4 regions of the Acuticoccus kandeliae genome follow, and region 2 is predicted to be linked to each of the others. Evidence: predicted binding sites of a transcription regulator. Region 2 holds the regulator's gene; each other region holds the start of a gene.

Region 1 (7,543 bases), on a different contig from region 2:
AGGCGGTTCAGACGCAGATGCAGACGAACCGCAACCTCTATGACGCCTACATCAACGACTCCGACCTCATCGGCACCCACTCCCGCCTCCAGAGCGCGATCAACCTCACCGACTGGATGGCCGGCGACGCCAAGGACGTGACGAGCCCGACCCTCGACATCGAGGACTTCATGGGCATCTCCTTCACGACCGGGCCGGACGGGAAGGTGTGGCAGCTCCCCGACCAGCAGTTCGCGAACCTCTACTGGTTCCGCAAGGACTGGTTCGACGACGCGGACAACAAGGCGAAGTTCAAGGAGAAGTACGGCTACGATCTCGGCGTGCCGGTGAACTGGTCCGCCTATGAGGACATCGCGGAGTTCTTCACCAACGACGTGAAGGAGGTCGACGGCGTCCGCGTCTATGGCCACATGGACTACGGCAAGCGCGCGCCCGACCTCGGCTGGCGCATGACCGACGCCTGGCTCTCCATGGCGGGCGAGGGCGATCCGGGCCTGCCGAACGGCCGTCCTGTCGACGAGTGGGGCATCCGGATGGAGAAGGATTCCTGCAACCCCGCGGGCGCCTCGGTGACGCGCGGTGGCGGCACGAACTCCCCGGCCGCCGTCTACGCGATTGCGAAGTGGGACGAGTGGCTGCGCGAGTACGCGCCCCCGGCGGCCGCGTCCTACGACTTCTACCAGTCGCTCCCGGCGCTGAGCCAGGGCAACACGGCTCAGCAGATCTTCTGGTACACCGCCTTCACCGCCGACATGGTGAAGCCGAAATCGGAGGGCAACAACACGGTCGACGATGACGGCAATCCGCTGTGGCGGATGGCGCCTTCGCCGCACGGCCCGTACTGGTCGGAAGGGATGAAGCTCGGCTACCAGGACGCTGGCTCCTGGACGTTCCTGAAGTCGACCCCCGAGGATCGCCTGAAGGCCGCCTGGCTCTACGCCCAGTTCGTGACCTCGAAGACCGTGGACGTGACGAAGAGCCATGTCGGGCTCACCTTCGTGCGCGACTCCACCATCCACCACGACAGCTTCACCAAGCGTGCGCCGAAGCTCGGTGGCCTCGTGGAGTTCTACCGCTCGCCCGACCGCGTCCTGTGGACCCCGACGGGCGTCAACGTCCCCGACTATCCGAAGCTCGCCCAGCTCTGGTGGCAGTATATCGGTGACGTGAACTCGGGGAACCTCACCCCGCAGGAAGCGATGGACCGTCTCGCCGGCGAAATGGACCAGATCATGGCCCGCATGCAGGTGGCCGACGAAAAGGCCAACGTCTATGGCGGCTGCGGCCCGCGCCTCAACGAGGAGCGCGACGCCGAATACTGGCTGGAGCAGCCCGGCGCGCCGAAGCCCAAGCTCGCCAACGAGAAGCCGCAGGGCGAGACGATCGCCTATGAAGAGCTGATCAAGCGCTGGCAGTAAGCCGCGACCCCAGCCCCGGCGCGCCGCGCCGGGGTCTCCTCACCAGCCGATGCGCTTCTGCATCAGCACGAGATCGAGATACTCCCCATACTTCCACCCGGCCTCCGGGATGGTGCCGACCAGGGTGAAGCCGAGACGCTCGTGGAAGGCGATCCCGTCGGGGTTCGCGCCGCTGATCCCGGCGATGAGGGAGTGGACACCGGCCTCAGCCGCGTGCGCCTCCAGCGCCCCCATCAGCGCCCGGCCGAACCCCTTTCCGCGCCCCGCCGGGGCAAGGTTGATCGAGTGCTCCTTGGTGCGCTGGTAGCCGGGCCCGGCACGGAAGGTGCTGTAGGTCGCGAACCCCACGACCTTCCCGTCGAGCTCGGCGACGAAGACGGGCTCGCCCGCGGCCTGCCGCTCGGCGATCAGCGCCCCGGTGCCCTCCGTCGTCTTCAGGATCGTGGTGAAGGTGATGTGCGGCTCACGGATCGCCGCGTTCCAGATTTCGGCGATGGCCGCCGCGTCGGTGAGGGTGGCGTGCCGGATGGTCATCGGATCAACATGGGGGCTCGGTCTCGGTGGGGGCGCCCGGCCGGCGACGCCGTCGGCACGGTTCACGTGTTGGACGAAGACGACTTAGCCGGGTTTTGCCCGACAATGTCCATCGCCGAGATTCGATGCCTTAACAGACGTTTGAAGTGTCACAAGAGTATCAAGGACTGCCGGTAGCTTCGCAGCCAAAACCTGCGAGGAACCGCATGACCATCCGCCACATTGCGCTCTCGGCTGCCCTGCTCGCGAGCACGGCGCTCACGGCGCACGCCGAGACTTTCAACCGGATCGCCGCCTTCGAGGTGACGGCCAACCTGCCCGAAGGCACCGCACCCGAGACGGCGACATCGTCGGAGATCATCGCGGCGACCGAGGACGGGATGACCCTCGTCTATTCCGACAGCCCACTCGGCGCGGTCGGCTTCATCGACATCACCGATCCGGCGAACCCCGTCGCGGGCGGCGCGGTCATGATGGACGGCGAGCCGACCTCGGTCGGCGTCCTCGGCGGGACCGCCTTCGTCGCCGTCAACACCTCGGAGAGCTACACGAACCCGTCGGGCATCCTGAAGCTCGTCGACATCGCCTCCAAGGACGTGACCGAGAGCTGCGATCTCGGCGGTCAGCCCGACTCGATCGCGATTGCGCCGGACGGCACCTTCCTCGCCATCGCGATCGAGAACGAGCGCGACGAGGACCTCAATGACGGCGTGATCCCGCAGATGCCCGCAGGCAACCTCGTGATCATCCCGCTCGCGGACGGCGCGCCCGACTGCGACGCGATGATCGCCGCCGACGTCACGGGCCTGGCCGAAATCGCGCCGGAGGATCCTGAGCCGGAATTCGTCTCCATCAATGCGGCGGGCGACATCGCGCTCACCCTCCAGGAGAACAACCACATCGTCATCCTCGACCGCACGGGCGCGGTGAAGAGCCACTTCCCGGCCGGCAGCGTGACGCTCGAGCGCGTGGACACCGAGGAAGAGGGTGCGCTCACCTTCGACAACACCATCACCGCCAAGCGCGAACCGGACGCGGTGAAGTGGGTTGGCGAGGACCGTCTCGTGATCGCCAATGAAGGCGACTATGAGGGCGGCTCGCGCGGCTTCACCATCTTCGACCGCGACGGCAATGTCGTCTTCGAGTCCGGCCTTGGCTTCGAGTATGCGCTCACCGAGATCGGCCACTATCCGGAGAAGCGCTCGGGCAACAAGGGCGTCGAGCCCGAGGGCCTCGAGGTCGCGACCTTCGGCGACACCACCTACATCTTCGTCATGTCCGAGCGCGGCTCGGCGGTCGGCGTCTACAGCGTCGGCGAGGGCGAGCCCGAACTCGTCGGCCTCCTTCCCTCCGGCATCGGCCCGGAAGGCGCGGTCGCGATCCCCTCGCGCAACCTCTTCGTGACGGCGAACGAGACCGACCTCATCGAGGACGGCGGCGTGCGCTCCCACGTCATGATCTATGAGCTTCAGGACGCCCCGGCGGCCTATCCGACGATCACCTCCGCCGGCGCCGGCGAAGGCGCTGCGCCGATGGGTTGGGGCGCGCTCTCCGGCCTCGCCGTCGACCCCGAGACGCCGGGCCGCGTCTACGCGATCAACGATTCCTTCTACGCGATGCAGCCCTCGATCTTCGTGATCGACGCCACCGTTAAGCCGGCCAGGATCGTCGACGCGCTGCGCGTCACCCGCGACGGGATGCCGGCACAGAAGCTCGACCTCGAAGGCGTCGTCGCCGACGGCAAGGGCGGCTTCTGGGTCGCCTCCGAGGGCAACGCGGCGAAGCTCGTCCCGCACGCGCTCTACCACCTCGACAAGACCGGCGCGATCAAGGCCGAGATCCCGTTCCCGCCCGCGCTGCTGGCCGGCGAGAAGCGCTTCGGCGCCGAGGGCATCACGATGATCGACGGCGTCCTGTGGATCGCGATGCAGCGCGAGTGGGGCGACGACCCGAAGGGCATGGTCAAGCTTCTGAGCTATGACCCGAAGGCGAAGGCATGGGGCGCGGTCCACTATCCGCTGGAGACCCCGGAGACCGGCTGGATGGGCCTCTCCGAGATCGCCGCGTTCGGCGACTTCGTCTACATCATCGAGCGCGACAACCAGATCGGCTCGGCCGCGAAGGTGAAGCGCATCTATCGCGTCCCGGTCGCCGAGCTGAAGCCGGCCGAGATCGGCGGCACGCTGCCGGTCGTCACGAAAGAGCTGGTGCGTGACGTGATCCCGGACCTCAAGGCCTGGAACGGCTACGTCGTCGACAAGCTCGAAGGCTTCACGATCGACGCCGACGGCACCGCCTATTTCGTCACCGACAATGACGGCGTGGACGATTCCTCGGGCGAGACCTTCTTCTGGTCGGTCGACGCCTTCACGAACTGACGGCGCGCGGGGGCTTCTCGGCCCTCGTTCGTCCCCCCTCGTCCCAAAGGGCGTCCGGTGCGCCGGGCGCCCTTTCTATCTGCCCCGCCCGAGGCGGCGCATGAGATGGACCCAGCCCGCGAGTCCCTCATTGAGGGCGCTGAGGCGGAAGAACTCGTTGGGCGCGTGATAGTCCTCGTCGGCCGTCGCGAAGGAGAACATCACCGTCTCCATGCCGAGCGTCTCGCGGAAGATCGGCGAGAGCGGCAGCGTCGCCCCGACCCGCACCCGCAGCGGCCGCTTGCCGAGCGTCGCCTCGATCGCGTCCTCCACCGCGCCGAGGAGCGGCAGGTCCGGCGGCACGAGATAGGCGGGCGTCCCGGCATCGTCGAGATGAAGGGTGAGTCGCGCAAAAGGCGGGCACATCCGGTTGAGATGTGCCGTCAGCACGTCGCGCACATGGGCCGGCGTCTGGCCGGGCACGAGGCGCGTCGTGAGCTTGGCGAAGGCTTCGGCGGGCGTCACCGTCTTGCCGCCCGCGCCGGTATAGCCGCCCCACATCCCGTTGATCTCGAGCGTCGGGCGGATCCAGAGCCGCTCCAGCGTCGAGTAGCCGATTTCGCCGTGCGGCGCGGCCTCGATGCCGTCGAACCAGCTCACCTCGTCGAAGGGGAGGGTGGCGATGGCGGCGCGTTCCTCCATCGTCGCGACCTCCACCTCGTCGAGGAAGCCGGGGACCGTAATGCGCCCGTCCGCGTCGTGGAGGCTCGCGAGAAGCGCCGCCATCACGTGGAGCGCGTTCGGCACGGCCCCGCCATAGCGGCCGGAATGAAGGTCCTTCACCGCCGTGCGCAGCGAGAGCTCCAGCGCCATGTTCCCGCGCGTGCCGACATTGACGGTGGGCAGGTCCGCCCGCCAGCGCGAGCCGTCGGCCGAGATCACCGCGTCGGCGATGAGGCGGTCGCGATGGGCCGCGCAGAGCGCGCCAAGCGTCGCCGACCCGATCTCCTCCTCCCCTTCGAGGAGGATGCGCACATTGACCGGCAGCGCGCCTTCGAGGGCGAGGAAAGCGCCGAGCACCTCGATGGCGGTCGCGACGGGTCCCTTGTCGTCGGCGACGCCGCGTCCGTAGAGGCGACCGTTGCGCACCGTCGGCTCGAAGGGAGGGGTGTGCCAGGCGGAGACCGGGTCGGGCGGCTGCACGTCATAATGGCCGTAGACGAGATAGGTCGGGGCGCCCGGCAGGCCGCACCATTCGGCGACGACGGCCGGATGGCCCCCCGCCTCGATCTCGCCGACATGGTTGAAGCCGATCTCGGTGAGGCGGGCCTTCAGGAAGGCGCGCGTTGCGGCCATCCCGTCGCGATAGGCGGGGTCCGTGCTGACGGAGGGGAGGCGCGCATAGTCGACGAGGCGGGGCAGGATCCCCTCGTCGGCCTTGAGGCGCGCGAGGACGGGATCGGTCACGACCGGCCCCCGTCGACCGAAAGGATCTGGCCGCTGATCCACCCCGCCTGTTCGCTCGCGAAGAAGAGGACGGCGGCGGCGATGTCCTCCGCCGTGCCGAGGCGGTGGGTGTGGATGGATTTGAGGAGCGAGGCCTGTCCGTCCGGCCCCATCGCCTCCCATTGCCGCTCGGTGGTGGGGTTGGAGCGCACGAAGCCGGGGGCGACGGCGTTGACGGTGATGCCGTCCGGCGCAAGCTCCCAGGAGAGCTGCTTCACGAGGCCGACGAGGGCGTGCTTGGCCGCCGCATAGGCCTGGATGCCGGTGAGGGAGGGGCGCAGGCCCGCCCCCGACGCGATCGCGACGAAGCGCCCCGCGCCCGCGGCGCGCATGTGCGGGGCGGCGGCCTGCGCGATCCAGAAGGCGGCGTCGACATTGGCGGCGAAGATCGCCCGCCACGACGCCTCGTCGATCTCGGTCAGCGGGCGACCCGCCTGGCCGCGCGTGCCGCCGGCGGCGTGGACCACGATGTCGGGGCCGCCGAAGCGGGCGTGAACGGCCTCGACCATTGCGTGGGCGCGCGCCCGGTCGCCGATATCGGCGGCGATCGCCTCGGCGCCGATCGCGTCAGCGGTCGCGGCGAGCCCTTCGGCGTCGATGTCGGTCAGGACGAGCGTCGCGCCGGCGGCCTTGAAGGCCTCGGCGATGGCGCGGCCGATGCCTTGCGCTGCGCCGGTAACGAGGACGGTCTTGTCCGCGAAGGTCAGGCGCATCGGCGCAGCAGCTCCTCGAATGTCTCGCGCGATTGCGGCCGGCGGCCTTCCTCGATGTCCTCGATGAGATCCCTCAGCGCCGCGAGCGCGGGGGTCGGAACGCCGACCTCCCGCGCGCTCTCGATGACGAGGCCGACTTGCGGGCCGACCTCGGTCTTGCGCTTGCGCACGGCGAGATCGCGCCAGATGCCGCTGTGGGTCTTCGCGGTCTTGGCGTTGAAGGCGGCGAGGTCGGCAAGGCTCTGCGCGGCCGCCTCGGGCCCGGCGGCCGGCATGAAGGCGGACGGGTCGTATCCGTTGAAGCCGCGGGGCGTGACGCCGCGCGCCGCCGCCACGGCCATTACCTCCCGCGCGAGGGCGACGAAGGCCGGGGCGCGCGCGGTATCGGCGAAATTCGCGCTCATGGAATCAGGTGTGAGGGCGGTCGCGATCAGCATCGCGCCGTAGCCGAGCTTGCCCCAGAGGTAGGACCAGATGTCGTCGGTGAGGATCGCGTCCGGCTCGAAGATCTGGAGGAGGCGATGCATCTCGCGCGTGCGCTCGCGGACCGAGCCGTCGATCTCGCCCACCACCACCGCGCCGCGATTGCCGAAGAGGATCTCGCCCGGCCCGTGCCAGTCGGCGCCGAAATTGACGAACGCGCCCATCGTGCGCTCCGGCCCGACGGCCGCCGCGATGGCGATCTCGTTGAGCCCGTTCTGGGCGGAGAGGACGTAGCCGTCCTCGGCGAGATGGGGGCGGAGCGCGGCGGCGGCCGCTTCGGTGTGCAGCGCCTTCACGGCGAGGACGATGCGCCGGTAGGTGCCGGTCACTTTGCCGGGAGTGATCGCCGGGATCACCTGGCGGAATTCCTCGACGGGGCCGGTGATGGCGAGCCCCTCGGTGCGGCACCGCTCCACGTGCTCCGGCACGATGTCGACGAGGAGCACATCCTCGCCCGCGCGTGCCCAGTAGGCGCCGAGCGTGCCGCCGATCGCGCCCGCGCCCCAGATGAGGATCGTCTCGCTCGGCTCAG
Region 2 (7,543 bases):
GATCATGATCATCCCCTTCGTGTCGTCCCTCTCGGACGACATCATCACCCAGGTGCCGCAGGCGATGCGTGACGGCTCCTACGGCCTCGGCGCGACCCAGTCCGAGACGATCCGCAGGGTCATCCTCCCGGCGGCGCTGCCGGGCATCGTCGGCGCCTTCCTCCTCGCGGTGAGCCGCGCGGTGGGCGAGACGATGATCGTGGTGCTCGCGGCCGGCAACAGCCCGGTCCTGACCGGCAACCCGTTCGAGGCGGTGTCGACCGTCACCGTCACCATCGTGAACCAGCTCACCGGCGACACCGACTTCGCGAGCCCGCAATCGCTCGTCGCCTTCGCGCTGGGCCTGACCCTCTTCGTCATCACGCTCTGCCTCAACGTGGTGGCCATCTACATCGTCAAGAAATACCGGGAGCAATACGAGTAGGCCGATGGCGATCCAGTCCACTGACGCCGCCATTCCCGGCGGCCCCTCCATCATCGAGACCCGCGCCCGCATCCAGCAGCGTCTCGCCGGCCGCCACCGCTCGGAATTCATCTTCCGCTCGGTGGGCCTCGGCGCGATCCTCCTCGGCATTGCGCTCGTCGGCATCCTGTTCGGCTCGATCCTCGCGAAGGGCATCCCCGCCTTCACGCAGGCGACGCTGCACCTCAACGTCACCTTCGACACCGACATCCTGCGCCTGCCGCCCCGGCCGGAGCAGGCCCCCGGCCAGAGCGCGGCGGAGTTCCACGCCGAGCTGATCTCCTGGCAGCGCAAGCTGCGCACGGCGAACTGGAACCGCCTCATCCAGGCGGCCCTCGCCGAGCAGATCCCGGCGATCGGCGACAATGCGCGCGACGCGGGCGGCATGGTCGCCTCCGGCGAACGCGTGAAGCTGTGGGACATGGTGGAGAGCGATCCGACCATCATCGGCAAGACGGTGCCGGTCTCGCTCGTCGCCGCCGCGAATGTCGACGTCTGGCTGAAGGGCAACATCGACCGCACGCTCGACCAGCGCTACCAGCAGCTCACCGCGCTGCAGCAGCAATGGTCGGACGAGCTCTATGAGCGCGGCGTGATCCGGATGGACTTCTCGACCTCGCTGTTCACCAATGTCGACTCGCGCTCCTCGCCCGCGACGGCCGGTCTCCTCGGCGCCATCGTCGGCTCGCTCATGATGATGCTCATCGTCCTCGTGGTCGCGGTCCCGGTCGGCGTGATGGCGGCGATCTACCTCGAGGAGTTCGCCCCGAAGAACCGGATCACCGACCTCATCGAGATCAACATCAACAACCTCGCCGCGGTCCCCTCGATCGTGTTCGGTCTGCTCGGCGCGGCGGTGTTCATCAACTTCCTGGGGCTGCCGCTCTCGGCGCCTCTCGTCGGCGGCCTCGTCCTCTCCCTGATGACGCTGCCGACCGTCATCATCGCCTCGCGCGCCTCGCTGCGCGCCGTGCCGCCCTCGATCCGCCAGGCCGCGCTCGGCGTCGGCGCTTCGCCGACCCAGGCGATGTTCCACCACACCCTGCCGCTGGCGGTGCCGGGGATGCTGACGGGTGCGATCATCGGCGTGGCGCAAGCTCTCGGTGAGACCGCGCCGCTGCTCCTCATCGGCATGAACGCCTTCGTCGCCAGTGTTCCGTCCACGCCGATGGAACAGGCTTCCGCTCTGCCCGTGCAGATCTATCTATGGCAGGGCAACGAGCTGCGGAACTTCTTCGAAGCGCGCACCTCCGCGGCGATCATCGTCCTGCTCGCCGTCATGATTACGCTGAATGCCCTCGCCATCGTCCTGCGCCACCGCTTCGAGCGGCGGTGGTAGTGGCCAATACGCACAAGGATAGACCCATGAGTGCTGTCGCCTACGCGGATGCGCCCCAAGAGCCCCGCTACGAGACCATCCGGATCCCGGACCCGCAGCCGCGCGACACCAAGATCGCCGCGCAGGACGTGTCCGTCTTCTACGGTGCGAAGCAGGCCCTCCACCACGTCTCGATCGACATCCCGGCCCGTGCCGTGACCGCCTTCATCGGCCCGTCGGGCTGCGGCAAGTCCACGTTCCTGCGCTGCTTCAACCGCATGAACGACACCATCGAGAATTGCCGCGTCGTCGGCACGCTCGACATGGAGGGGGACGACCTCAACGACCACAGCCTCGACGTGGTGCTCCTGCGCGCCCGCGTCGGCATGGTCTTCCAGAAGCCGAACCCGTTCCCGAAGTCGATCTACGAGAACATCGCCTACGGCCCGCGCATCCACGGCGTGTCGAAGTCGAAGGCCGATCTCGACGAGATCATCGAGAGCAGCCTCACCAAGGCCGGCCTCTGGAACGAGGTGAAGGACCGCCTGCACGAGCCCGGCACCGGCCTCTCCGGCGGCCAGCAGCAGCGCCTGTGCATCGCCCGCGCGATCGCCGTCAGCCCGGAAGTCATCCTGATGGACGAGCCGTGCTCGGCGCTCGACCCGATCGCCACGGCCCGCGTCGAAGAGTTGATCCGCGAGTTGCGTGAAAACTATACGATCGTCATCGTGACGCACTCGATGAGCCAGGCGCAGCGCGTGTCCGACCGCACCGCCTATTTCCACCTCGGCTATCTTGTCGAGGAAGGCCCGACTGAGAATATTTTCAACGATCCGCAAGAGAAGCGGACGAAGGACTATATCACCGGCGTTTTCGGCTGATCGTATCGTCGAGGCGCACGGACAATCTGGAGGATGACGTCCGTGACGGATAGTGTTCGCGACCGGCAGCGTGAGTTGCAGAGTCTTGCCGGTGAGATCGCAGAGATGGGCGGGCTCGCCGAGCGCCTCGTGATGGACAGCGTGATCGCGCTGACCCGGATCGACACCCAGCTCGCCCGCGCCGTGATCGCCGCCGATCAGCGTCTCGACGCCATGCAGCGCACGGTCGAGGCGCACGCGGTCGATCTGATCGCGGCGCACCGTCCGGTCGACAAGCCGCTGCGCGAGCTCGTGGCGGCGCTGCGCATCTCCTCCGACCTCGAACGGGTCGGGGACCTTGCGAAGAACAACGCCAAGCGCGTCCTCGCGATCGAGGGGCGGATCCATCCGACCCGCGTGGCGCTCGGCGTGGAGCACATGTCCGACATCGCGCTCGAGCAGCTGAAGGCCGTGCTCGACGCGTTCACGAGCCAGGACCTCTCCGCCGCCCTCGAAGTGCGCAATCGCGACGACGAGGTCGACGCCATCTACACGTCCATTTTCCGCGAGCTTCTGACCTACATGATGGAAGACCCGCGGAACATCACCTTCTGCACCCACCTCCTGTTCTGCGCGAAGAACATCGAGCGCATCGGCGACCACGCGACCAACATCGCCGAGAACATCCACTACCTCGTCACCGGCGAGCAGCCGGCCGAGGCACGGGTGAAGGCCGACACGTCCGCCTACCTGCCCGCCGACTTCACCAGCAAACCCCCTAGGAGTTCCTGATCGTGCCACGGGTCATGATCGTGGAGGATGAGGAACCCCTCATTCTCCTCCTGCGCTACAATCTCGAAGCCGACGGATATGATGTCGAGGCTTGCCGACGCGGCGACGAAGCCGAGCTGCGCCTCCTCGAAGAACTCCCGGACCTTCTGATTCTCGACTGGATGCTGCCGGGCCTCTCCGGCATCGAGCTGTGCCGCCGCATCCGCTCGCGGCCCCAGTCCGAGCACCTGCCGGTCGTCATGCTGACCGCGCGCGGCGAGGAGACGGAGCGCATCCGCGGCCTCGCGACCGGCGCGGACGATTATGTCGTGAAGCCGTTCTCGACGCCTGAGCTGATGGCGCGCGTGCGGGCGATCCTGCGCCGCTCGAAGCCGGAGGTGGTCTCCTCGATGCTGCGCGCGGGCGATATCGAGCTCGACCGAACGACGCACCGCGTCCGCCGCGCGACGCGCGAGGTCCATCTCGGCCCGACCGAGTTCCGCCTTCTGGAATTCCTGATGCAGTCCCCCGGCCGCGTCTTCTCGCGCGAGCAGCTTCTCGACGGGGTGTGGGGACGGGACGTCTATGTCGACGAGCGCACCGTCGACGTCCATATCGGCCGGCTGCGCAAGGCGATGAACCGCGGCAAGGCCCGCGACCCGATCCGCACGGTGCGCGGCGCCGGCTACGCCTTCAACGACCAGTTCGCGCGCTGAGGCGCGCGGGCCCGGCGGTCGCAGCCGGGGGAACGGGAGGCCGCCTCAGTGCGGCCTGTCCTTGCCCTTCTTGGCGACGCGCTGCGGGAACGCGAGATCAGCGTGCGCATTGCAATAGACGGCACCCGGCGTCGTCCGCGCGCCGCAAAAATGGAAGCGCGGATCGGACGGATCGCCGATCGGCCAGCGGCAATGGGAATGTCCGAGATCGAGCAGCGTGATCCCACCGCGCAGCGGCACGACCTCCGCGACCGGCTCGGGCTGGGGCGGGGCGATCATCGGCGGCGCCTCGCGCTCCACCACCTTCACCACGGTCGAGCCGACGGCCATGACGCGCGGCTGCGCGCCGGCGGGCTTCGGCCGCGCGACGTGGGGCGGGACGGACGGCGCCGGCGCGCTGACGGTGCGCTGGCGCGTCGGACGGGCCTTCGGCGTTTTGACGCGCCCAGACAGGCCCAGTCGATGGATCTTGCCGATCACCGCATTGCGGCTGACGCCGCCAAGGGTGGTCGCGATCTGGGAGGCCGAATGGCCTTCCGCCCAGAGTTTCCGCAGCACTTCGATTCGCTCGTCGGTCCAGCTCATCGGGCAACCCCCTTTGTCCACGGCCGATCCACAGGGACTCCACAGCCGCACGCCGACGATCGGCGCCAGGAAGCGCGGCAAACCGTGAGGAGTATGCGGGGCACGCGAAATCGTGCCTTGCTGACGCGAATCCTAGGAGATTTGACGAATCACCGTCTATGCCCTCGGACTCACGGACGACTCGAACCTTGCTTTTTCCCCAACCATCGGGAAGAAAGCCCGCTCGTTCCCGCCACATCAAAAGTTTCATGTGGAGAAGCGCGAAAGGCGCCGAAATGACCCTCAACAGCCTGTTCAAGAACTACAACCGCGTCGACATCTCCTTCGAGAAGGGGGAGGGCGTGTGGCTCGAGGGTTCGGACGGGCGACGATATCTCGACATGGGAGCCGGCATTGCGGTGACCGCGCTCGGGCACGCCCATCCCCATCTCGTCGAGACGCTGCGGGAGGCCGCGGGCAAGGTCTGGCACACGTCCAACCTCTACCGGATTCCGGAGCAGGAGCGGCTCGCCGAGCGGCTGTGCGCGGCGACCTTCGCCGACCGGGTCTTCTTCTGCAACTCGGGCGCCGAGGCGAACGAGGCGGCGATCAAGGCCGCGCGCCGCTATCATTATGTGAAGGGCGCGCCGAACCGGACCCGCATCATCACCGTCGAGGGCGCCTTCCACGGCCGCACGCTCGGCACGATCGCGGCCGGCGGCTCGCCCAAATATCTGGAAGGCTTCGGTGAGCCCCTCACCGGGTTCGATCAGGTGCCGTTCAACGACCTGAAGGCCGCCGAAGCGGCGATCGGGCCGGATACGGCCGCCATCATGGTCGAGCCGATCCAGGGCGAGGGCGGCATCCGCGTCATGGACCGGCAGGTCCTGAAGGGCCTGCGGGCGCTGTGCGACAAGCACGGCCTCTTGCTCGTCTTCGACGAGGTACAGACCGGTCTCGGCCGTCTCGGCACGCTCTTCGCCTATGAGAGCCTCGGCGTCACGCCGGATATCCTCGCCTCGGCGAAGGGTCTCGGCGGCGGCTTCCCGATCGGCGCGTGCCTTGCGACCGAGGATGCGGCCTCCGGCATCGTCGCCGGCACGCACGGCACCACCTTCGGCGGCAACGCGCTCGCCGTGACGGTGGCGAACGCCGTGCTCGACGTCGTCCTGGCGCCGGGCTTCCTCGACGAGGTGAAGCGCAAGGGGCTCGTCGCCAAGCAGCTCCTCGCCGGCGTCGTCGACGCGCATCCGAAGGTCTTCTCCGAGATTCGCGGCGAAGGCCTGATGCTCGGCGTGAAGTGCACCGCGCCGATCGGCGATGTCGTCACCGCGGCACGTCAGGAAGGTCTTCTCCTCGTGCCGGCCGGCGAAGCGACCGCGCGTCTCCTCCCGGCCCTCACCGTGACCGATGAGGAGCTGAAGGAAGCCACGCACCGTCTCGAATCGGCCGCGCGCGACGTGGAGCGGGCGCTGGAGGCGGCGGCCTCGGCATGACCAAACGGGATTTTCTGGATATCGCGTCGCAGACCCCTGCGACGCTGAGAACGATTCTGGACGAGGCGCACCGGCTGAAGGCGGCCGGGCGCGACCGGCTGGACATGCTGACGGGCAACACGCTCGCCATGCTGTTCGAGCAGGTCTCGACCCGCACCCGCTTCTCCTTCGACCTCGCGATGCGCGAGCTCGGCGGCGACACCATCGTCGCCTCTGGCGGCGAGATGCAGCTCGGCCGCGGCGAGAGCCTCGGCGACACGGCCGCGGTGCTGTCGCGCTATGTCGACGCCATCATGATCCGGATGCTCGACCATGACGGGCTCGTCACGTTCGCGCGCCAGGCCTCGATCCCGGTCATCAACGGCCTCACCCGCCGTTCGCACCCGTGCCAGATCATGGCCGACATCCAGACGATCGAGGAGCGCCTCGGCCCGATCTCCGAGCGCACCGTCGCCTGGGTCGGGGACGGCAACAACGTCGCCGCCACCTTCGTCGAAGCGGCGACGCGGCTGAACTTCCGCCTCAAGATCGCGACGCCGTCCGAGCTGGAGCTCCCCGCGACGCTCGTCGCGTCGGCCGAGGCCGAAGGGGCGAAACTCGAGGTCGGGCTCGACCCGTGGAAGGCCGTGAAGGACGCCGACGTCGTCGTCACCGACACGTGGACCTCGATGGGCGACATCGACGAGGACCGCCGCCGCACACTGCTGACGCCCTTCCGCGTCGACAATGCGCTGATGGCGGCCGCCGCGCCGAACGCGATCTTCCTCCACTGCCTCCCCGCCCACCGCGGCGAGGAGGTGACGGACGAGGTGATGGACGGCCCGCAATCGGCGGTGTTCGACGAGGCGGAGAATCGCGTCCACGCCCAGAAGGCGATCCTCGCCTGGTGCTTCGGCGCCATCGGCTGAGAGAGGCCGGAGGCCGGGTTCACGCCCGGCCTTCTTTTTACCGACAAGGCAGGCCGCATCCCCGCGGCCGACCTCGCCGAACCCACCGGTCGAGACGCCGCTCTCCGGGCCGCTGCGGGGCTGTCGGCAGGGTGTGACGGGCCCGCGATCCGCGTGCGGTGACGATCGCGCCGCGAGTGCCTATATGTCGGTTTTCGGGACATTCTCGGATGCAACGATCGGGTGCCGTTTCGCGGCGCCGCGACCCTTTGTTACGGAGAAGCGCGTGCAGAGTTTCAACCATCCCGGCGGAGTCGTCGCGTGAACGCGGACCACAGAAGCGACGATCTCGTCCTCCCCTTCGCCGTCGAGGCGCTCGATGTGCGCGGCCGTGTGGCGCGCCTCGGGCCTGCGCTCGATTCCATTCTTCGCAAGCACGACTATCCCCCCATCGTCTCTCGCCTGCTC
Region 3 (7,543 bases), on a different contig from region 2:
CTCGGCATCACCGATCCCGCCGAGATCGCGGCGGCGGCGATGGTGCTCGCGCTCCTTTCCGGCCTCGTCCTCCTCGTGATGGGCATATTCCGGCTCGGCATCGTCGCGAACTTCCTCTCCCACCCGGTGATCGCTGGCTTCATCACCGCCTCGGCGATCATCATCGCGACGAGCCAGCTGAAATATATTCTCGGCATCCGCGCGGAGGGAGAGACGCTCCTACTCCTCGTCACCTCGCTCGTCGCGCACCTCTCCGAAACCAACATCCCGACGCTGATTATCGGCGTCAGCGCGACCGCCTTCCTCTTCTATGTGCGCAAGGGGCTGCGGCCCGCCCTTCAGAAGCTCGGCCTTTCACGCAAGACCGCCGACATCGCGACGAAGGCCGGGCCGGTCGTCGCCGTCGCCCTCTCGACGGCCGCCGTGTGGGCGCTGGGGCTCGATGAATGGGGCGTGCCGATCGTCGGCGACGTGCCGCAGGGGCTGCCGCCGATCACGCTGCCGGTGCTCGATGTCGACCTCTGGCTCCAGCTCCTCGGACCGGCCGTCCTCATCTCGATCATCGGCTTCGTGGAAAGCGTGTCGGTCGCGCAGACCCTTGCCGCCAAGCGCCGCCAGCGCATCCGCCCGGACCAGGAGCTGATCGGCCTCGGCACCGCGAACGCGGCCGCCGCGTTCACCGGCGGCTATCCGGTGACGGGCGGCTTCGCCCGCTCCGTCGTCAACTACGACGCCGGCGCGGAGACGCCAGCGGCCGGGGCCTACACGGCGGTCGGCATCGCGCTCGCGACGCTCGCCCTCACCCCGCTCCTTCACTATCTGCCGAAGGCGGTGCTCGCGGCGACGATCATCGTCGCGGTCCTCTCCCTCGTGGACCTCACCATCCTCACCCGCGCCTGGCGCTACTCCTTCGCCGACTTCCTGTCCGTCGCGGTGACGATCCTCCTCACCCTGACCCTCGGCGTGGAGGTGGGCGTTTCGGCCGGCGTCGGCCTCTCGGTCCTTCTCTTCCTGTGGCGGACTTCGCGCCCGCACATCGCCGAAGTGGGGCTCGTCGAGGGGACCGAGCACTTCCGCAACATCCTGCGCCACAAGGTGACGACGCACCCGGAAATCCTGACGATCCGCGTCGACGAGAGCCTCTATTTCGCCAACACGCGCTATCTGGAGGACTACATCATCGACCGCGTCGCCCGTTCGAAAGGGCTGCGCCACGTGATCCTGATGTGCTCGGCGGTGAACGACATCGACATGAGCGCGCTCGAGAGCCTCGAGACGATCGATCACCGTCTGAAGGACATGGGCGTCCGCCTGCACCTCTCCGAGGTGAAGGGCCCGGTGATGGACAAGCTGAAGCGCACCCATTTCCTCGACGAGCTGACCGGAGAGGTATTCCTCAGCCAGTATGGCGCGGTGCAGACGCTGACGCGCGAGGGGGACCAGAAGGACGCCGCGTAGGCTTGCGGCGCTCTTCGGGTTGATCCGGCGGGCCAAAGCCGCTGAAATCGGCGGGCCCGTCCATGAGCCGAGGAGCGCCTCTTATGGATGCCAACAAGGCACAGGCCGCCTATTGGACCTCCCCCGCCGGTCTCAAATGGATCGAGCACGAGGCCGCGCTCGACGCGGCGATGGCGGGGATGCTGGCGGCGATGCTCGACGCCGCCGCGATCACGCCGACCGATCGCGTCCTCGATATCGGCTGCGGGACGGGGGCGAGCACCCTCGCGGCCGCCGAGCGCGCCGCCCGCGGCACCGCCCTCGGCGTCGACATCTCCGAGCCTCTCCTCACCCACGCGCGCGGCAGGGCCCGTGCGGCGCGCGCCGCGAACGCGGCCTTTCTGCTCGCGGACGCACAGTCCTACCCCTTCGCACCGGGCGCGTTCGACGTGCTCGTCTCGCGGATCGGGATGAGCTTCTTCTCCGACACCGTCGCGGCCCTCCGCAATCTCGGCGTCGCGCTCGGCGGCGGCGGGCGGATGGCCTTCGTCGCCTGGGCGGGCGTCGCGGAGAACCCGTGGTTCCACATCCCGAAGCGCGCGGCGGAGGCCCGGTTCGGCCCGCAGCCCGCCGGCGACCCCGTCGCCCCCGGCCCGACCGCCTTTCAGGACCGCGACCGCGTCGCCGGCCTGATGGCCGAGGCCGGCCTCACCGCCATCATGGCCGAGCGGGTGGAGATCGCCCTCACCCCGCCGGGCGGCACCGAGGGTGCGGCGCGGGCGGCAAGCCGTGTCGGCCCCGCCGCCCGCATCATGAAAGCCTGCGAGGGCAAGGAGACGGACGCGGCGGCCATCGAGGCGGCCGTCTGCACCGCGTTCGAGCCCTATGCGTGCGAGGACGGCGTTCGTGTGCCGGCGGTCGTGAACATCTTCACCGCGACGGCCTGAACCGACGGAAGGCGCGCAGATTTGGAGAACAGACGCGCCAGGGTTGTACAGGCGCGACAAGAATGCCCAGGGCTGTCATCCAACCTCAATAAAAGCATCAAAAAAGGGTTGTGATCGCCGGTTACGTCCGCTCCCAACACGGAGACGAACGTATGGCCGCCATCGCGATCGACCGCCTTTCGAAGCATTTCGGAACCCGTCATGCGTTGAAGGGCGTCAGCCTGTCGATCGGCGAAGGTGAGATGGTCGCGCTGATCGGCGCGTCGGGCTCCGGCAAGTCGACGCTGATCCGCCACATCGCGGGCCTTGAATGCGGCGACACGGACAGCGGGCCGGCGAAGATCTTCGGCGCGACCATGCAGTCGGGCGGCCGCCTCGCCGCCGACGCGCGGGCGCTGCGCCGCAATGTCGGCGTCATCTTCCAGCAGTTCAATCTCGTCGGGCGGCTCCCCGTCATCGTCAACGTCCTCATCGGCCTCCTCGGCCGGATTCCCGCCTGGCGCGGAACGCTGGGGCTATGGACGGGGGCGGAGAAGGCGCTCGCCCGCCAGGCGCTCTCGCGCGTCGGCGTCGGCGAGCTCGCCTGGCAGCGCGCCTCGACCCTGTCGGGCGGCCAGCAGCAGCGCGCCGCCATCGCCCGCGCGCTCGTCCAGCGCGCCCGCCTCCTCCTCGCCGACGAGCCGATCGCCTCCCTCGACCCCGCCTCCGCGCGCCGCGTGATGGACACGCTCGCGACCGTGAGCCGGGAGGACGGCATCACCGTGCTCGTCTCGCTCCATCAGGTGGAATATGCGCGCCTCTACTGCCCGCGCACGATCGCGATGCGCGACGGCGAGATCGTCTTCGACGGTCCGTCCGCGGCGCTCACCACCGCCTTTCTGACCGAACTTTACGGGGAAGCCTCCGAAGAGCTCGTGCTGCCCGACGCGCCGCTCACCGAGACGCACGTCACGCATGATCCCCGACCGCTTCTCGGCCGCGCGGCCGCCGCTCCGGCTTGAGCCAGACCCAAAGAGAGGGAGTTATTTCATGAACATCAACGTGCGCGCGCTCGCTGCCGCCACGCTCGTCGCCGCTGGCCTCACCGGCCCGGCGATCGCGCAGGACACCATCAATTTCGGCATCATCTCCACCGAGTCGCAGAAGAACCTGCGCTCCCAGTGGGAGCCGTTCCTCGCCGCAATGGAAGAGAAGACCGGCCTCAACGTGGAGCCCTTCTTCGCCTCCGACTATGCCGGCGTCATCGAAGGCATGCGCTTCGGCAAGGTCGACGTCGCCTGGTACGGCAACAAGTCGGCGATGGAAGCCGTGGACCGCGCCAACGGCGAAGTCTTCGTGCAGACCGTCGACGTGTCGGGCAACCCCGGCTACTGGTCGCTGATCCTCGCCCCGAAGAACAGCCCGCTGAACTCCGTCGAAGATCTCCTCAAGTGCGACGGCACGCTGAATTTCGGCATCGGCGACCCGAACTCCACCTCGGGCTACCTCGTGCCGATGACCTTCATCTTCGCCGCCAACGGCGTTGATCCGAAGGAATGCTTCAAGACCGTTCGCAACGCGAACCACGAGACCAACGCGATGGCCGTCGCCAACGAGCAGGTCGACGCCGCGTCGAACAACACCGAGAACCTCGCCCGCATCGAGCAGAACAGCCCGAAGGCGTTCGAGAACATCAAGATCATCTGGAAGTCCCCGCTGATCCCGGCCGACCCGATCGTGTGGAACAAGGACCTCTCGGACGAGACCAAGGAGAAGCTCCGCTCCTTCTTCCTGACCTTCGGCACGCCTGAGTCCGACGGCGACGTCGCCGCCGAGAAGGAGATCCTCGCCGGTCTCGCCTGGGCCCCGTTCCGCGCCTCCAGCGACGCCCAGCTTCTGCCGATCCGCGTGATGGAGCTTTCCAAGGAAATCGGCCAGGTCCAGGCCGACACCGCGCTCTCCGCGGCCGACAAGGAAGCCAAGATCAACGAGCTGGAAGCCGCCAAGGCGAAGTACCAGGCCGAGATCGACGCGCAGCCGCAGGGCTGATCGCGCCCCTCAGCGCCCCTGACAGGAAGCGCCTCGCGCTTCGGAAGGGCGGGCCCAGCGCCCGCCCTTTTTTCCATCATCCGCTCAGCGAGCCACCATGACAGATCTCTCGACGCAGCCCCTCAAGACCGGCGAGCGCTTCGTCGCCAAGCGCGACTGGACGCGAACCGTCTTCAACATCGTCGTGTGGGGCGGTGTCGCCTTCCTCCTGATCTGGAGCTGGTACCCGGCGGAGATGGACCGCTGGACCTACCTCTTCACCGACGCCGGCAACATGGCCGAATACGCGTCGGGCTTCCTCTCGCCCGATTTCAGCGACATCGACTACTACATCAAGGAGATGGTCCTCACCGTGCAGATCGCCGTGTGGGGCACGGTGCTCGCGGTGATCTTCTCGGTGCCCTTCGGGATCCTGTCGTCGAGCAACATGGCCCCCTGGTGGGTCGTGCAGCCGGTGCGCCGCCTGATGGATTCCTTCCGCGCCATCAACGAGATCGTGTTCGCCGTTCTCTTCGTCGTCGCGGTCGGCCTCGGCCCGTTCGCGGGCGTGATGGCCCTCTTCGTCCACACGACGGGCGTCCTCGCCAAGCTCTTCTCTGAGGCGGTGGAGGCGATCGACCCGCGCCCGGTCGAGGGGATCCGCGCGACGGGCGCGACCAAGATCCAGGAGATCGTCTACGGCGTCATCCCGCAGGTGCTGCCGCTGTGGCTCTCCTTCTCGCTCTACCGGTTCGAATCGAACGTGCGCTCGGCGACGGTGCTCGGCCTCGTCGGCGCGGGCGGCATCGGCCAGGTCCTCTTCGAATCGATCCGTGGCTTCTACTATCCGGAGACCGCGACGCTGATCATCGTGATCGTGGTGACGGTGACGCTCGTCGACCTCATCTCCCAGCAGCTCCGCCGCATGGTCATCTGACCGGCGCACGCCGCGCGGGCAAAGAAAAAGCCGGCCATCTGGCCGGCTTTTTTGTGGGTCTTACGCGTCCTCGGAGGCGCGTTCGGCGCGCTTGCGCTCGTGCGGGTCGAGATGGACCTTGCGCAGGCGGATATTCTTCGGCGTCACCTCGACGAGCTCCGCGTCGGTGATGTAGCTGAGCGCGCGTTCCAGGCTCATCCGGATCGGCGGGGTCAGCTTCACCGCATCGTCCTTGCCGGCCGAGCGGATGTTGGTGAGCTGCTTGCCCTTCATGACGTTGACTTCGAGGTCGTTGCCGCGGGTGTGCTCGCCCACGATCATGCCGCGATAGACCTTCACGCCCGGATCGATGAACATCGGCCCGCGATCCTCGAGGTTCCACATCGCGTAGGCGACCGATTCGCCGTCGCCGTTGGAGATGAGGACGCCCGTGTGGCGGGTCGGGATCGTGCCCTTGTGGGGGACGTAGGCGTGGAACATCCGGTTCATGATGCCGGTGCCGCGCGTGTCGGACAGAAGCTCGCCCTGGTAGCCGATGAGGCCGCGCGTCGGCGCGTGGAGGACGACGCGCGTGCGGCCGGCGCCGGACGGCTTCATCTCGACGAGATCGGCCTTCCGCTCGGACAGCTTCTGGATGACGGTGCCCGAATGCTCGTCGTCGACGTCGATGGTGACCTCTTCGACCGGCTCAAGGATGCCGCCATCCTCGTCGCGCTGCATGACGACGCGGGGGCGCGAGACGCCGACCTCGAAGCCTTCGCGCCGCATCGTCTCGATGAGGATGCCGAGCTGCAGTTCGCCGCGGCCGGCGACCTCGAAGGCGTCGCCGCCCTCGGTCTCGGTCACGCGCAGCGCGACATTGCCCTCGGCCTCGCGCAGGAGGCGCTGGCGGATGACGCGGGACTGCACCTTGTCGCCCTCGGTCCCGGCGAGCGGGGAATCGTTGACGCGGAAGGTCATGGCGAGCGTCGGCGGGTCGATCGGCTGGGCCGGGATCGCGGCCGACACGGACGGGGCGACGATGGTGTCGGCGACGGTCGCCTTGGTGAGGCCCGCGAGCGCCACGATGTCACCGGCGCGGCCCTCGTCGATCGGCGTGCGGTCGAGGCCGCGGAAGGCGAGAACCTTCGACACGCGGCCCATCTCGACGAGCTCGCCGGTGCGCGAGAGCGCCTTCACGGCCTGGTTCGGCACCACGGTCCCCGACGTGATGCGGCCGGTGAGGATGCGGCCGAGGAAGGGGTCCGCCTCGATCGTCGTCGCGAGCATGCGGAAGTCGCCGGCCTCGATGGTCGGCTCGGGCACATGCTCGACGATGAGGTCGAGGAGCGGGCCCATGGAATCGGAGGAGCCGACGTCGGGGGTGAGGCTCATCCAGCCCTGCTTCGCCGAGCCGTAGACGATGTGGAAGTCGAGCTGCTCGTCCGTCGCGCCGAGCGCGTCGAAGAGCTCGAACACCTCGTCGACCACCTCTTCGTGCCGCTCTTCCGGCTTGTCGATCTTGTTGATCGCCACGATCGGGCGCAGGCCCATCTTCAGCGCCTTGCCGAGGACGAACTTCGTCTGCGGCATCGGCCCCTCGGCCGCGTCGACGAGGATGACGGCGCCGTCGACCATGTTGAGGATGCGCTCGACCTCACCGCCGAAATCGGCGTGGCCGGGCGTGTCGACGATGTTGATGCGGGTCGGCGGCGTCTTCTCGCTCTGCCACTCGACGGAAGTGACCTTCGCCAGGATCGTGATGCCACGTTCCTTTTCGAGGTCATTGGAGTCCATCACGCGTTCGGCGACGCGCTGATTGTCCCGAAATGCGCCGGATTGGCGCAGAAGCACGTCGATCAGCGTGGTTTTGCCGTGGTCGACGTGCGCGATAATGGCAACGTTGCGCAACGCGCGCTTTTGCGTGGTCATGCTTTCACTGGACAGCCGTTTGGGGACGGGTCAGCTCGTGCCACGAGCGCGGCCGATATGCCAGCGCTTTTTAGCGATTCGACAGCCCCGCCCTCGCCCGAACCGTCAGACCCGGGCGGGTGAAACACTAATTGCGCCGTATATCGACGACTGAGCCGCGAATTTCAACCGTCGCCTTGAGGACAATACGCTCTGGAGGCGCGGATTCGCCCGCGATTCGGCCACTGAGGAGCTGCCATGCACGCCGCGCGATCTCCGCGGTGGGGTGTCGCACGGTCGCAAGGCGCGGGGTGAGGATGCTGGC
Region 4 (7,543 bases), on a different contig from region 2:
ACGCCTTCGATCTCGACCATGTCGCCGACCGAGACGATGTTCGGCGCGACGCCGTTGCCGGTGAAGACGAAGATCGCGTCGGACGTGGCGTCGTTGCCGTCGCCCTCGGCGTCCTGCAGGTAGTAGCCGTTATAGTCGACGGCGGTGACGATGCCGCTCGTGCGCACGGTCTCGCCGGCATAGGCCGAGACGTGGCCTTCGCCCTGGATGTCGAAGATGCTGACTTCGTCGACGACGGGGGAGAGCTCGAACGCCACGGTGGTGCCGGAGATCTCGTAGCTGACGACGGCGAGCGCCTTGCCGGTCGGGCTGTCCTCGGCGCTGACGAAGGTGATCGTCTCCGGGCCGGTCCGGAACGCCTCGCCGTCCTCCACGTCGTCCTCGAACACCGGGTCGATATAGTCGACGAAGTAGGCGTTCTCGGGATCGGTCACGTTGTAGATGAAGATGCCGGAATCGCGCTCGGCGCCGATCAGGGCATAGACCTCGCCGTCGACTTCGCCGACCGCGATGGCTTCCGGCTCCGGGCCCTTGTTGTCGGAGCGGTTCTCGTCGTTCGTGCCCTCGTCGTCGTTGAAGCGCTCGGGCGCGATCTCGGCGAGGATCTCTTCGAAATCCGCGCCGGAGTCGAAGACCACGTTGCCGTTCAGGTCGTAGATCGTGAAGGAGCGCGAGCCGAACGCGGTCAGGACGTCGATGTCGCCGTCCCCGTCCGTGTCGCCGTCGACGACGGAGATCGTCAGGCGCTCGAGCCCGGTGGTGTCGACGGACGGATCGATCGTGACCGCGCCGAACGCGCCATCATTGGCGATGATGTCGCCGACGCGGGCCTCGTCGCCGATATCGCTGATGCCGACGATCTCATCGTCTTCCTCGATGAAATAGTCGCCGCGCCCGTCGCCCTCGTTCGCCGAGAAAAGATACGTCTCGCCGTTGATCTCATAGGTCGCGATGCCGTCCGGCATCCGCAGGCCCTGGAGATTCTCGAACTGCGTGATGTCGATCTCGCCATTGTCGTCGACGTCGATCGCGTTCGTGCCCTCGGCATAGTTCGTGACGCCGGCGGAGAAGATCGACACGAGGGAGCCGGTGGAGAGGTCGATCGTGGCGAAGGCGTTGTTTTCCTGGAGGGAGACGATGGCGGTCGTCCCGTCCGGGGTGATCGTCACATATTCCGGCTCGACGTCGCGGCTGAACTCGATGCCGTCGCGGGTGCGCACGCCCGCCTCGACCAGCTCGTCAACGAGGGCGTCGGCGGCGGTGAAGTCGACCGTCTGGACCGGGGAGGCGCCGATATCGTCGGTGTCGAGCGTGATGATCGAGATCGTGCCGAGCGGGTTGTCGACGCTGTCGGTGTCGGCGTTGAACTCGCCCTCATTTGCGACGACGAGCTTCGTGCCGTCGGGCGTGAATTTCACCGAGTCAGGCAGGTTGCCGACATCGACGGTGCCGAGGAGGTCGCCGGTCTCGGCGTCGAAGAAGGCGATGAAGCCCGGCTGGGCGAAGTTGAGGCCGCCGGTCTCGGCGATCGCGCGCGCGATCGCGGCGGCGACGATGCCGTTCTTCACGTCGACGGACTGGACGCTGTCGTAGCCAGGGATCGCGGTGAGATCGAGGCTGTCGACGAGGCTGCCGGTGTCGGACAGCTCGAAGATGTCGATGCGGCCCATCTCGCCGTTCGTCACGTAGGCGCGCCCGTCTTCGACGGCGACGACCTCCGCGGCGGTCTCGCCGCCTTCGCCGACGAACTCGACGAACTCCGTGACGACGAGCTCGTCATTCTCGGGGAGGACAAACGCGGAAATCTGCGCGAGTCCGTTCGAATTGGTTTCCATGAAAATTGCCCGACGCTGTTGGGGAAGAGGGAGGCGATGGCCGGCGGCGAGGACCGCCGTTCAGCGCACGCGTTCGATTGACAGGTGTCGGGAGTGAGCCGGCGCTCGCGCGGACCGCGCGTGGCGGTGGCGGTACGGCGGACGGGCGGCGCGCATGCACCCCGTCCCTTGTCGTGTGTCACCCATGCCCATGCACTCGGACGTCTCAGCTCCCATTCGCGCGGGACGCTACGAGTATTGTGCGACAGTCCGATAACGGCGTTGCAAATTTATTTGTGACGGGAATACGTAGATCTGATGAAGGAATGAAGTAGAAAAGTATATTATGTAAATTATCTGAAATATTGTTTCTATTCTCGATGTCATCTCTTCGCGAAAGCTGCACGGCGGCCGGTCGACTCGCCGCGCAGCTTTGTGGCGTGAGGCCGCGCGTTCAGATTTGCGTCGGCATGATCCATTCGGGGGCGGGCTCCAGGCGCAGCTCCTGCTCGGGCGGCGCCGTCGTCTCGCGCGGCACGAAGAGGCAGCTCTCGATGCCGGTGTCGCGATCGTGGACGCAGGCCTCGTAGCCGCTCTCTTCCGCGCGCACGGTGAGGCAGGCCTCCGACCCCATCTCGTCCACGGTGAGGCAGATCTCGGCGGGGCCGGGCGGCGGGGCCTCGGCGGGCGTCGCGCCGCCGACGGTTCCGAGATGGAGGAAGCCCGCGAGCGCGAGGCTTAGCGGGCCGCTCATCGGGACACCACGCCGGTGCGGGTGGCGCCGCGCGGGCCGGTGCGGGTGACGCTGCATCCGCCGACCCCGCACTGACGGGAGGCGGTGCCGGTGTATCCGGCGGGCCCCGTCACGCTCTTCGTCGTCTCGCACGCGCCGCCGCCGCATGTGCGCGAGCGGGACGCGCTGCCGCCATAGACGCCCTCGACCGTGCCGGTCCGCGTGCAGGTTCCGCCGACGCAGCCGCCCGACACGGTGCGGCCGGTGACGCGCGGGGCGACATAGGGCGGGTAGGCCGCCCAGCGCCCATACCAGGGGTAGGCCACATAGTGGGTGTCCCAGTAGGCGCGCGAGAAGCCGACGACCACGATCCCGACAGTCGCCGCCGTCGCGGCCGTGACGGCCACCGTCGCGCCGCGGTGGGTCGCGGTGATGTAGGCGGAGGCCACCCAGCCACGATACGTCCCGAAGCTCACGTCGCACCAGGCGTAGGAGCTGGTGCAGCCGTGCGTCGCGACGGGCGCGCCCACCGGCACGACGACCACCACCGGATAGGCGGTCGAGGGGCCGGCGCGCAGGTTCACCGTCGCCGTCGCGACCGAGGGGATGGGCTTGCCGACCACCAGCGCATTCGCGGAGGTGGCGAGGGTGAGGCCGAGGAGTGCGCCGGCCGCGAGGCCGCCGATCCGGCGCAGGAACCCGCCCCCCATCATTGCGGCATCACCGCGATGAGCTGCGCCTTGCAGCTGTCGGAGAGGTTCGCGGCGTTTTCCTGCAGGCAGGTCCGCAATTCGCCGCCGCCGAAGCGCACGCTGGCGCAGAAGCGCTGCACGTCGCCGCGGCAGGCCTGCGCGACGGCGCGGGCCTGTTCGCGGGTGAGCTGCTGCTGGGCGATGGCGGGTGCGGTCGCGCAAAGGGCGGCGAGTGCCGCGAAAAGCGCGACGCGAAGGGGTCTGGTCTCGGCCATGGATCGATACTCCTTGCGGGCAGGCGGACGCCGCGCCGGCGCGCCGCCCGCGCCAGCCTCGAATGAGGCTCCCGGTTGATTTGGATTAAAGCTACGGGCGCGGAGTCGCTCGCGTTTGACCGGACGGTCTCGGCGCTTGCCGAAATGTCGAGCCTTTGTCCCGCTTTGTAACGGGCGCGGCCGGTCAGACGAGCGCCGAGAGGGCCTCGTAGAGGGCGCGCGGGTCGTGATGGCCCTGGTAGGGGGGCGGCGGGGCCTCGGTGCCGCAAAGCCGCGAGACCGCCTCCCGCGCGCTGCGCACCGCATATTCCATGGTGAACGCCGCCTCCTTCGGCACCTCCGAGAACTCCCCGATGAAGCCGAAATTGGTGGATCCCTCCGGCACCACGCGCGGCCGATCGGCCCGCGTGCGCACGAGCCAGGGCGTCCCCGCGTGCGGCAGGATGCACGGGATGCAGGTCGAGTTCGCGAGGATGTCGTCCATGTGCCGCTCGAAGCCGAGCTGCAGCACGGTCTCCCGCAGGATCTCTTCGCCCGTGCAGCCCGTCATCGGCTTGGCGACGAAATCGCCAACGCTGTCCGGGTAGAGGGCATAGCCCCACCACACCATCACGTCCGCCGGCTGGGCCACGAACTCGGGCTGGTGGAAGAGGGCGGTGGTGAGGAGCCAGGACGAGTCGCGCACGGTGAGGAGGCCGCCGCGCCCCGGCTCCGCCGCGGTGAGGTCGCTATAGAGGCGGAAGAAGGTCGGATCGCGCGTCGTCACCGTGAAGGTGACCCAGGTCGTGTCCGGCACGTGCGCGGCGCCGAAGAAGGTGTCGGGGTGGCCGAATTCGGGACGGCCCTCCGCGAGCCTGCGCCACAGGGCCAGCGCGGGGCCGTCATCGGTCGGCCGTGCGGCCTCGCGCATCGAGCCGATGCCGAGCCCCGCGGTCTGCGAGGCGGCGGTGACGAGGACGAGATCCTCCGGCGCGATTTCGATCGTGCGCGTCACGCCGCCCTCGACGATCTCGAGCGAGTTGACGGTCGTGCGCTCCAGCGTCGGCGCGAAGCCGATATCGGTGACGCGCGCGCCGGTGACGATCTTGACCCCCTGCCGCGTCAGCCACGCGACCACGGGCTCGATGAGCGCCTCATACTGGTTGAGCGGTGTGCGCCAGATGCGCGTCATCGTGGCGAGGTCGGGGAAGAGGTGGAGGAAGCGGTTGATGAAGCGGCGCATCTCCATCGCGCTGTGCTGCGGCAGCGCGTTCATCATCGAGACCCAGATGATCCAGAAATCGCTCTCAAAGAAGTCCGGCGCGAAGAAGTCCCGGATCGGCTTGCCGTCGAGCTGCCATTCCGGGGTGAGGGCGAGGCGGGCGAGGTCGAGCCGGTCGCGCGGGCTGAGGCCGAGATGGGGCGCGATCGCGACCGCCCCGCTCCGGTCGAGGAGGCGCACCTTGGCGTGGTAGCCGTAACGCGCGTTGAAGCGGACGATGTCGTCCCAGATCGAGCGCTGCGGGTTGGTGGCCGAGGGGACCAGCGAGAGGAGGTCGCGCGTGCAGCGAAACTCCTCCTCGAAGATGCGTCCGGTGGGCAGGACATAGCCGCCCGCCGGGTCGCCATACATCGCCATCGCGCCGCCCGGCTGGTCGGCGGCCTCGAAGATGGTGACATTTCCCGCGAGCACCCCGCCGTCCCGCACGAGCGTGGCCGCCGCCGCGAGCGAAGCGATGCCGGAGCCGACAAGATAGGCGCGCATGATCGTCCTCCCCGGTCGGGGGCCGCGCCCCCAGAGACCGGATCGGACCCCGAGTGCGCCCGCCTCGGCATGACATTGCGCAAATTCGGCGGCGGGCCCGGTCGGCGTGGGTGCGCGATGAGACCTTTCGGCGTCCTGGCGCGTTTGGCTCCGGAGTGGATCGGCCGGGATCAGGGCGCGCGGCGCGCCACGGCGGCGATCGGCACGAAGCCTGACTGTGAGCGCCCATGTCGCTGGAAGAGCATGCCTTTTCGGATCGTCTCGATCCGCGCGTCGCAGCCGACGAGGCGGGCCTGCGCTATGTCAACGCCGACGAACCGGGGCTCTCGCGCCGCCGCGCCGGCCGGGGCTTCACCTATCGCAACCCCGCCGGCCGCACGGTCCGTGAGGCCGCCGCGCTGAAGCGGATCCGGGCGCTCGCCGTGCCGCCGGCCTGGGTCGAGGTGTGGATCTGCGCCGACGGGAAGGGCCACATCCAGGCGACGGGGCGCGACCAGCGCGGGCGCAAGCAATACCGCTATCACCCTGATTTCCGCGCGCTGCGCGAGAGCGCCAAGTACGAGCAGATCCTCCATTTCGCGGAGCTTCTGCCGACGATCCGCACCACCGTCTCCGCGCACATGGGACTGCGCGGCCTGCCGCGCGAGAAGGTGCTCGCGACCACCGTCCACCTCCTCGAGACGACGCTGATCCGGGTCGGCAACGACGACTATGCCCGGCAGAACCGCTCCTACGGGCTGACGACGCTGCAGCGCCGGCATGTCGTGGTGAGCGGGTCGGAGCTGAAATTCCGCTTCATGGCGAAGAGCGGCAAGATGTGGGAGCGCAAGCTCACCGATCGGCGCGCGGCCCGCATCATCAAGGCGTGCCAGGAGCTGCCGGGCCAGGCACTCCTCCAATATGTCGACGCCGGGGGCGGGCGGCACGACGTCTCCTCAGGCGACGTGAACGAGTATCTGCGCGAGATCACCGGCAGCGACGTGACCGCGAAGCACTTCCGCACCTGGGCGGGGACGGTTTCGGCCGCGCTGGCGCTCGCGGAGCTGGAGGCGGTGGAGAGCCCGACGGCGGCCAAGCGCAATCTGCGCCGGGTGATCGACCGCGTGGCGAACCGGCTCGGCAACACGCCGACCATCTGCCGCAAATGCTACGTCCATCCCGAGATCGTGGACGCCTATCTGGGGGCCGCGCTGGAGCTGGAACTCGACGGGGTGGTGGATGTCGCCCCGCGCGGCGCTGCGCCCTGCAACCTCTATCCGGAGGAGGCGGCGGTGATCGCCTTCCTCCAGGGGCGCATCGAGGGCGCGCGCCCGGTCGTCGAGGGACGGGCGCTCGCGCGGCGGGCGGCCAACGAGGCCGCGCCGCTGTCGGCGAGCGCATAGCCCGCCCCGGCGGCCGGGGCGAGCGCGAGCGGGGTCGGCCTCAGGCCGGGACCGCGGGCTCGCCGATGGTGACGGTGAGGCTCCCGAGCGTCTCGATCGTGCCGACGAGGACGTTGCCGGGCACCACCGCGCCGACGCCGGAGGGCGTGCCGGTCATGATGATGTCCCCCGGCTCCAGCGAGAAGAAGCGCGACAGGGTCGCAATGATCTCGGGCGTCTTCCAGATCATCAGGCTGAGGTCCGAATCCTGGCGGGCGACGCCGTCGACCTCGAGCCGGATCGAGCCGGAGGAGGGGTGGCCGACATCGGCGACCGGGTAGATCGGCCCGCACGGGGCCGAATGGTCGAACGCCTTCTTCAATTCCCAGGGGATGCGCGGCCCGTCGGGCGAGCCGAGGACGGTGCGGCGCGTCATGTCGATGCAGATGCCGTAGCCGTAGATGTGCGACAGCGCGTCCTCGGGGCTGATCATGTAGCCGCCGGATTTCATGGCGACCATCATCTCCAGCTCATAGTGGAGATTGTCCGTGCCGGGCGGGTAGGGGACCGTGCCGCCATCATGAACCACCGCGTCGGCGGGCTTCTGGAACATCAGGGGGAAGTCGCGGGTCTCGTCGCCGCCCATCTCGCGCACGTGGGCGACATAGTTCCGGCCCACGCAATAGATGCGGCGCACCGGGAAGCGCGCCTCGGACCCCACAATCGGCAGCGTCGGGCGAACGGGGGCCGCAACGGCCAGCGTTTGATCGGATGTCATCGTCTGTCCTGGGTTTCGCTGGCGGGGAGAATATCCATCAACCAGGGCAAGTCTATAAGAATCTGCATTTTTTCTGAGATGAGCAAAAATAATGAATTTCTGTTGACACGCCCGCGACGCGATGCATCCTGTTGACCAGATAGACA

Evidence for each region. The regulator PhoB, encoded in region 2, activates phosphate uptake and scavenging genes when phosphate is short. The targets are predictions, from matches to a motif close to TGTCATNNANCTGTCAT.
Region 1: a site for PhoB is predicted at 2,100-2,116, ahead of DBV35_RS27090 (esterase-like activity of phytase family protein). Genes of this name have one in related genera too.
Region 3: a site for PhoB is predicted at 2,458-2,474, ahead of phnC (phosphonate ABC transporter ATP-binding protein). Genes of this name have one in related genera too.
Region 4: a site for PhoB is predicted at 2,077-2,093, ahead of DBV35_RS10395 (choice-of-anchor I family protein). Genes of this name have one in related genera too.

The regions. Positions count from the first base shown of each region.
Region 1 covers NZ_QBBV01000005.1:54,349-61,891, reverse strand. The annotation lists gene DBV35_RS27100 (ABC transporter substrate-binding protein) at 1-1,418, shown strand, start outside; gene DBV35_RS27095 (GNAT family N-acetyltransferase) at 1,458-1,952, opposite strand; gene DBV35_RS27090 (esterase-like activity of phytase family protein) at 2,159-4,330, shown strand; gene DBV35_RS27085 (dipeptidase) at 4,406-5,776, opposite strand; gene DBV35_RS27080 (SDR family NAD(P)-dependent oxidoreductase) at 5,773-6,528, opposite strand; gene DBV35_RS27075 (ketopantoate reductase family protein) at 6,519-7,543, opposite strand, start outside; gene DBV35_RS27070 (creatininase family protein) at 7,540-7,543, opposite strand, start outside.
Region 2 covers NZ_QBBV01000003.1:28,949-36,491, reverse strand. The annotation lists gene pstC (phosphate ABC transporter permease subunit PstC) at 1-424, shown strand, start outside; gene pstA (phosphate ABC transporter permease PstA) at 429-1,802, shown strand; gene pstB (phosphate ABC transporter ATP-binding protein PstB) at 1,829-2,662, shown strand; gene phoU (phosphate signaling complex protein PhoU) at 2,705-3,433, shown strand; gene phoB (phosphate regulon transcriptional regulator PhoB) at 3,436-4,128, shown strand; gene DBV35_RS19480 (GcrA family cell cycle regulator) at 4,174-4,794, opposite strand; gene DBV35_RS19475 (aspartate aminotransferase family protein) at 4,989-6,188, shown strand; gene argF (ornithine carbamoyltransferase) at 6,185-7,096, shown strand; gene DBV35_RS19465 (Hsp33 family molecular chaperone) at 7,397-7,543, shown strand, end outside.
Region 3 covers NZ_QBBV01000001.1:2,626,137-2,633,679, reverse strand. The annotation lists gene DBV35_RS11965 (SulP family inorganic anion transporter) at 1-1,458, shown strand, start outside; gene DBV35_RS11960 (class I SAM-dependent methyltransferase) at 1,542-2,384, shown strand; gene phnC (phosphonate ABC transporter ATP-binding protein) at 2,537-3,385, shown strand; gene phnD (phosphonate ABC transporter substrate-binding protein) at 3,414-4,412, shown strand; gene phnE (phosphonate ABC transporter, permease protein PhnE) at 4,510-5,328, shown strand; gene typA (translational GTPase TypA) at 5,389-7,239, opposite strand; gene DBV35_RS11935 (LacI family DNA-binding transcriptional regulator) at 7,367-7,543, opposite strand, start outside.
Region 4 covers NZ_QBBV01000001.1:2,282,234-2,289,776, forward strand. The annotation lists gene DBV35_RS10395 (choice-of-anchor I family protein) at 1-1,835, opposite strand, end outside; gene DBV35_RS10400 (hypothetical protein) at 2,269-2,568, opposite strand; gene DBV35_RS10405 (SH3 domain-containing protein) at 2,565-3,260, opposite strand; gene DBV35_RS10410 (cysteine rich repeat-containing protein) at 3,257-3,514, opposite strand; gene DBV35_RS10415 (oleate hydratase) at 3,699-5,258, opposite strand; gene DBV35_RS10420 (DNA topoisomerase IB) at 5,486-6,640, shown strand; gene DBV35_RS10425 (fumarylacetoacetate hydrolase family protein) at 6,681-7,397, opposite strand.